3 regions of the Streptomyces cinereospinus genome follow, and region 1 is predicted to be linked to each of the others. Evidence: riboswitches for the same ligand, from Rfam matches in the RefSeq annotation. Region 1 holds a riboswitch; each other region holds the start of a gene.
The links. A riboswitch is a leader RNA that binds a small molecule or an ion and turns the genes downstream of it on or off. The one in region 1 is predicted to bind cyclic di-AMP.

Region 1 (2,256 bases):
CCGGGCCGGGCGGTGAGGTCTTGAAGGCCACCGACGGACGGTACGGGCCCCGCGCGTCCCCGAGAGGGGCGGGAGGGCCCGCACGGCCGGGGCGGGGGCGCGGGGAACGACCCCTGGGCGCGTCGCGCCGCCTCAGCGGCCCCCGGGGTCGGCCGAGGCTGCCGGGCACGGTCGTCGTGGGCGCCGAGCGGAGCGCGGAAGCCGTCCACGGCTGGGGCCGTGGCGCGGGGGCCGATGGACGCCCGGCTGCCCGTGCGGGGGGCTCCGGCAGCCGTCCCGCCCGAACGGCGGACTCGGGGCGCCACAACCGCTGGGCGCCGCCGGCCGGGTGCGCGGCCCGACGTGGGCGCGAGCGCTCCGGGTGTGTGGCCCGGCGCGGCCGCGAGCGCCGAGTGTGTGGGCCCGGCGCGGGTGTCGGTGCCGAGTGCGTCGGCCGGCGCGGACGGGGTCGCCGGCTGCGCGGGCCTGCCGGTGCGCGCCGGCCATCCCCGGCGGGACAGCCGGGCGCGGCGACCGGCGGGGCGGTGGCGGCCCTTCGTGAGGGCCGCCACCGCCCTCCGAGGGTTACTTGACCCGGCCGTACCAGACGCTCTTCGTCCAGATCTTCTGCAGCCGCACGACGTCCCCGGTCTTCGGGGCGTGCCAGATCCTCCCCTTCCCGGCGTAGATCCCCACGTGGTACACGTTCGACCCCGAGTGGAAGAACACGAGGTCGCCGGCCTTGCGGCTCCCGGCGGAGATGTGGCGGGTCTTGTTGTACTGCTGGGCGGCGGTACGGGGCAGCTTCTTGCCCGCCTTCTTGTACGAGTACAGCGTCAGCCCGGAGCAGTCGAACCGGCGGGGCCCGGTGCCGCCCCACTTGTACGGGGAGCCCTTCTTCGAGGCGGCGACCTGGAGCGCCTTCGTCGCCGGCGTGGCGGCCGCGGCCTCCGGGACGAGGCCCGGAGCCACCACGGAGCCGCCCACTGCGGCGAGGGTGAGGGCCGAGGCCGTACCGGCCCGGGCCATGAGCGACGGGACACGATTGAGCGCGGTCATGCGCAACCCTTCGTCAGCCGCCTGTGAAGGATGACCTGTCGGATTCGGGCTGGCGAAGTTGCCCGGCCGCGTTGCCGCGGCTTCACCCCAAGGGACGCTCGGACGTCGTGCTCCGGCGACCCGTCGTGCCTGGGTCCTCCACTCCTGCCGATCCACTCCTGTCGACCGGTCATCCAGGCGGCGGCAGGACTCGGCGTCCGCCCGGACCGCCCCGCCGCGGTGGCGGGGGCTTGTCGTCAGTCAGGGATCTTGACTCACCGAAGTCCTAAAATCCCAACGCAACCGGGGATTTGTGGTGTTACTCACCACTCGCCCGTTCGGGTGGACAGCCGGACGTTCGAAGGGGTGTCAAGAGTGCCACGCCACCCCGGACCAGCACTGGAAGGCCTCATTCCGCCTCGAAGCAGCTCGCGTTGCGCAACCGCAAGGGCCCCGGAAAAGGAGGTGAGGATCCTTCGGACGGCGGTAGCCCTTTTGGTCCGTTTCGGCTGCGCCCCGGGCGTTCCGTCGCGCCGGCCCGCGGCCGGGGCGGACGGCGGAGGAGCGGGCCGTGCCGCAACTGTCGGAGCGCGGTGCGGCGGTGGCACGCGCCGTGCGGCGCTCACCGTCCGGCACGCGCAGCGCCCGCGCGAGGTCCGGGTGCGGCGTGCGGTCCCGGCCCGCTGGTGCGTCGGCGCGAGCGCGTCGGGCGGTCCGCCCGCTCGTGCACCAGCGGCCGGGTGGCGCTCGGCCCACGCTACGTGGTCCCGTCGTACGCCGGGTCGATACGTCCGAACAGGCCCGTCAGGGCCGGGTGACGGCCGGCCGGCCGAGCCTTCGGGCGGGTGCGCTCGCGCCCGGATCGCGGTTCCCGTCCCCGTGGGGACGGCGGCCGGCCCTCGCGCGGACGGCGGTCAGCCCGCCGGCGCGGGCTCCCGGCCGGCGCCGGGCTTCCGCTGCCCCGCGCGGGACTTCAGCGCGCTGCCCAGCAGCACCGCCCCCAGCCCCACCGCGGCCCACCACGTCAGCGTCAGCGCCGGTTCCAGCGCCGCCGCGCCGTCGAAGTACGACACCGACCGCAGCAGCGTCGTCCCCGCGCCCGGCGGCAGCCACTGGCCGATCGCCCCGGCCGGCTCGGGCAGCATCTCCGGCGCCGACCCGGCCCCCGAGAAGGGGTTGCCGAGCAGCATCAGCACGGCCGCGGCGAGCCCGACCCCGGCCCGGCCGAGGAGCGCGCCC
Region 2 (2,256 bases), on a different contig from region 1:
GCCGGCGTTCACCTGGTCGTAGGTGGTGCGGGGCAGGCTGACGTCGGCGGCCTTCCACGCGGCCTGGGTGAGGCCGGAGCAGTCGTAGGAGTCGGGGCCGGTGGCGCCCCAGACGTACGGCTTGCCGATCTGGGCGCGGGCGAAGGCGAGCGCCTTCTCCGCCTTGGTGCCGTACGCGGAGTCCGGCACCGACGTCCCGGAACCGGACGGGTCGCCGGTCGCGGTCGAGGAACCGCCGCCCGCCGACTCCTGCACCTGCTCCTGCTCCTGTCGCGCCGCCTCCAGGCGCCGCTGCTCCGCCGCCTGCTGCCGGGCGAGCTCGGCGGCCCTGCGCTCGGCCTCCTCCTGCTTCTCCTTCTCGATCGCCGCGAGGCGGGCCTTCTCCTCGGCGGTCAGCCGCGACAGCAGTTCCCGCGCGTCGGCGAGCTTCTGCTGGACCGTGGCCTTGGCCGTCCGCAGGTCGCTCTGCGACTCGGTGAGCGTCGTCAGGCTCTCGGTGGCCTCCTGGCGCTTCTTCATCGTCGCGGACTGCTCGGTGAAGTACTCGTCGACCGCGTCCTTCTGGCGGCTGGTCAGCCGGCCCATCAGCTGCGTCCGGTCGAGGTAGTCCTGCGGCGAGTCGGCGAGCAGGAAGGTGGCGGTCTCGGGGAGGGACCCGCCGGTGCGGTACTGGGCGGCGGCGTACGTCCCCAGTTCCTCGCGCGCGTCGTTCAGCCGCTGCGCGCGCTGGGCGACGTCGTCCAGGAGGGTGTCGACGCGCTTGCGCTGCTTCGCGGTCCGTTCTTTGGCCGCGTTGTACTTCTCGGTGGCCGACTCCGCCTGGCGGTAGAGGTCGTCGACCTTCTTCTCGACCTCTTCGAGACTCGGGTTGTCGTCGGCCGAGGGGGCGGCGTTGGCGGTCTGGGAGAGCAGGGCCACGGACGTGAGGGCGGCGGTGGCGAGTGCGGGGGTCCGTATACCTGCTGCGCGCGCGCCGGCGGGGCGCGACTTGCGGTGCGACGCCAAAGGAGGCGACTCCTTCCATCTGCCGCCTACCGGGTTAGCTGTCGGGTTCGGGCGGGTGGTTCGGAAGGGTTGCCCTACGGTCCGCTCCCGGGGAGGGAGGCGGGCCGATTCACCCCAGATTCGGTTGGGTCCCCGGCTCCGGCTGCCTGGGGCGCACCGGACTCGGCGGAGGCCGCGCGGCCCGGCGACGTTCGCCGGTGGGGGTCGTGCGGCCTGACCGGAACGGTAGCCAACTCGTGTGGCCCGTGTGAAGGTTGGTGGGTGATATGCCCGATACATTTTCGTGACCTTTAGTCAGTCGTTACGGCTCGCGTGAGATCGTGTTCGGACGGTGAGCGTGCGCGGCCGGCGGCCGCGGCGGCGGCCGGGCGGTGCCCGCCTCGTGGTGTGGGCAGGGGTCTGCGTCGCGTGCGTGGCCGGTGGGGGCCGTGGGCTGCGTCGCGGTGTGCGGCCGGGGTCTGCCGGGTGATGCGTGGCCGGGTCCGTCGTGCGGTGCGTGGCCGGGTCTGTCGTGCGGTGGGTGGTCGGAGCGGGCCTCACGTGCAAGGTCGGACCGGGCCTCACGTGCGTGACCGCAGGCCTCACGTGCGTGGCCGGGGCACATCTCGCGCGCGAGGCCGGCTTCTGTCTGTGCCGGTACGGTCGCCGGCCTTACGTCCGTGGCCGTCCGGCCTCGGCGCCGCGGCGGGATCGCCCGCCTCGCCGCGGTGGGGCCCACCGCCTCGCCGCGGCAAGATCGTCGGTCTTCCCCGCACGATCGTCCGCTGTTCCGGTCCGGGATGTTTCCGGGGCGGCCGCGGGCTGTCGGTGGGGCACCCTAGACTCGGAGAGCGATGAGCAGCCTCTTTGACGACAGCTTCCTGGCGGACCTCCAGGCCCCGCGGGCCCACGAGGAGCCCCCGCCGCCCGAGGACGAGCACGCTCCGGAGCCGATCCCGGACGATCTGTTCGGCGGGAAGTTCGACGACGTGCCCCCGGACCGGGACGCCTACTACCGCGACGGCGCCCCGCGCCCCGCCGTGGACGCCGCCGCGCTCCTGGAGGGGCTGAACGACAACCAGCGCGCCGCCGTCGTCCACTCCGGCTCCCCCCTGCTCATCGTGGCCGGTGCCGGCTCCGGCAAGACCCGCGTCCTCACCCACCGCATCGCCCACCTCCTCGGCGAGCGCGGGGTGCACCCGGGGCAGATCCTCGCGATCACCTTCACCAACAAGGCCGCGGGCGAGATGAAGGAGCGCGTGGAGCAGCTCG
Region 3 (2,256 bases), on a different contig from region 1:
GTGCCGCTGTGCACGGCCTTGATGGGTGTGCCGGCCGGCGCGGCGAAGTCGAGGCCCGTGTGGTAGCCGGACGACCACAGCGCACCGGCCTGGCCGAAGGTGGAGGTGAGGGTGTACGAGGAGGTCGGCAGCGCGTACAGCCTGGCCAGCGCGGCGAGGCGCTCGGCCTCGGCCTTCTGGCGGGCCTCCTCCTCGGCCTTCGCCTTGGCGGCGGCGGCCTTCTCCTCGGCCTCCTTCTCCGCCTTGGCCGCGGCATCGGCGGCGGCCTTCTCGGCGGCGGCCAGGGCGTCCGCGGCGGCCTTGCTCTCGACCTGCTCCTGCTGCTGCTCGGCCTGCGCCATGATGCGGGCGCGCAGGGCCTCACCGGCGTCGGTGGTGCCTTCCGCGGTGTCCGCGTCGGTGGTGCCGAGGCTGCTGAGCGGGGTGCCGGCGGCCTCGGTGGTCTCGGAGCCGGTGTCGTCGTCGGTTATCAGCGCGCCGACGGAGGGCAGGTCCGGCATGGAGATCGAAACCGGCGGCTTGCCGCTGTTCGCGCTGGCCATGCCGCCCGCGCCGACCGCGGCGATGACGCCGACGCCGAGGACGGTGGAACTGCGGGCGAGCCCGCCGCCGCGCTGCTTGCTGACGCGGTGCCGGCCGCGTACGGGACGGACGGTCTCCGCGGTGGGGTTCCACTCCTCCCACGGGCCCTCGTCGGCGCGCGGTGCGCCGTAGACGAACGTGTCGGTGCTGTCGTCGGTGCGCTGGCCCGGCACGAACGGGGCAGGGGGGACAGGCCGGTTGGACGCCACGTGGGCGTACTCCTTTCCTTCCTTCTCGCCTACCGGGTTAGCTGACGGGTTCGGAGCAGGAAGGTCTCCTACGCGCGTAATCAAGCCGTACTGGTACGGCGGCATACGCCCGATTCACCCCAAGGTGGTGGTTCCCCGGTTCCCTTGTGCGGCCGGTGAGGGCCCCGCGCGGGATTCGGCGCGTGCGCACGGAGCCGCCTCTGGTGACGGCTGGGACGACCGCGCTGCGTTATCGGACGTTAATAGAACCGGGGCCTGATTTCCAAGCCGTTCCACTTGATCATTAACGAATCCCGCCCGGACGTACAGGCCATGCACGGCGAAAACCGGGCGAGTTGACCGGCATTCAGTACCGTTCCCGTATCTGACTGTGTGTCAGTTGTTATGCGGAGGGCGTTTGTTCGCTCACACCCGGTGACGGGCGCCGGACGGCGAGCAGGGCCATGTCGTCGGTGGCCCCGCCCCCGCTGTGCCGGCGCACGTCGTCGGCCACCACGCACAGCAGTTCGCCCGGCCCGCCGAAGGTGCGGCCGGCCAGCCGGGCCGCCGGGTCGTAGAAGACGCCCTGCGCGTTGCGGGCCTCGGACAGGCCGTCGGTGTAGAGCAGCAGCGTCGCCCCGCCCGGGAAGCGGGACTCCTCCGCGCGGTCCGGCCAGACGCCCAGCTCGCCCATGCCGAGCGGCAGCGCCGGGTCGCGCGCGGACAGCGGGCTCACGGTGCCGTCGGCGTACAGCATCAGGGGCGGCGGATGGCCCCGGTTGAGGATCCGCACCACCCCGTCGCCGTGCGGGATCTCGGCGAGTACGGCGGTGGTGAAGCCCTCGACGGCGTCGATCCCGTCCCGCCGCGTGCCCTCGCGCGCCAGCGCCCGCTCCAGCCGCTGCGCCACCGTCTCCAGCGTCGCCTCGTGCTCGGCGGCCTCCCGGAACGCCCCGATGACCACCGCGACCGCCGCCACCGCCCCCATGCCCTTGCCGCGCACGTCCCCGACCACCAGCCGGATGCCGTACGGGCTGTCCTGGACCGCGTACAGATCACCGCCGATGAAGGCGTCCGCCTGCGCGGCCTCGTACCGCGCGGCGATCTCGAATCCGCCGATCCGTTCCGTCGGTTCCGGCAGCACCGCGAGCTGGGCGGCCTCGGCGATCTCCCGGGCCGAGTCGAGGAGGGCGTTGCTGCGCCGCACGAGCGCGTTGATGAGCACGGCGAGGACGGCCACCGTCGCCACGGTGACCAGCTCGGTGAGCGACTCGACGTGCAGCAGGGTGCCGGCCGCGAGGTCCAGCGCGACGCCCAGGATGACGGCGGCGACGCCGGTGAGGATCGTCGCGCGGCGGGACAGCAGCGGGGCGGCGATCAGGGGGGCGGCGGTGAACAGGGGGGCGGCGGTGAAGCCGCGGGGGGTGAGGTAGTCGTAGCAGGCGCCGATCACGAGGAGCAGGGCGGGGAGGGCGCGGGCGATGGT

Region 2: it holds a riboswitch for cyclic di-AMP, as region 1 does, so the genes downstream of both, ACFF45_RS02110 (C40 family peptidase) here and ACFF45_RS06105 (C40 family peptidase) in region 1, are expected to answer to the same signal.
Region 3: it holds a riboswitch for cyclic di-AMP, as region 1 does, so the genes downstream of both, ACFF45_RS17615 (M23 family metallopeptidase) here and ACFF45_RS06105 (C40 family peptidase) in region 1, are expected to answer to the same signal.

Annotation. Positions count from the first base shown of each region.
Region 1 covers NZ_JBHMCY010000008.1:30,884-33,139, forward strand. Annotated here, with positions in the region: gene ACFF45_RS06105 (C40 family peptidase) at 565-1,038, opposite strand; cyclic di-AMP (ydaO/yuaA leader) riboswitch at 1,042-1,228, opposite strand; gene ACFF45_RS06110 (ABC transporter permease) at 1,932-2,256, opposite strand, start outside.
Region 2 covers NZ_JBHMCY010000003.1:59,827-62,082, reverse strand. Annotated here, with positions in the region: gene ACFF45_RS02110 (C40 family peptidase) at 1-1,005, opposite strand, end outside; cyclic di-AMP (ydaO/yuaA leader) riboswitch at 1,014-1,183, opposite strand; gene pcrA (DNA helicase PcrA) at 1,839-2,256, shown strand, end outside.
Region 3 covers NZ_JBHMCY010000031.1:16,005-18,260, forward strand. Annotated here, with positions in the region: gene ACFF45_RS17615 (M23 family metallopeptidase) at 1-791, opposite strand, end outside; cyclic di-AMP (ydaO/yuaA leader) riboswitch at 804-982, opposite strand; gene ACFF45_RS17620 (PP2C family protein-serine/threonine phosphatase) at 1,174-2,256, opposite strand, start outside.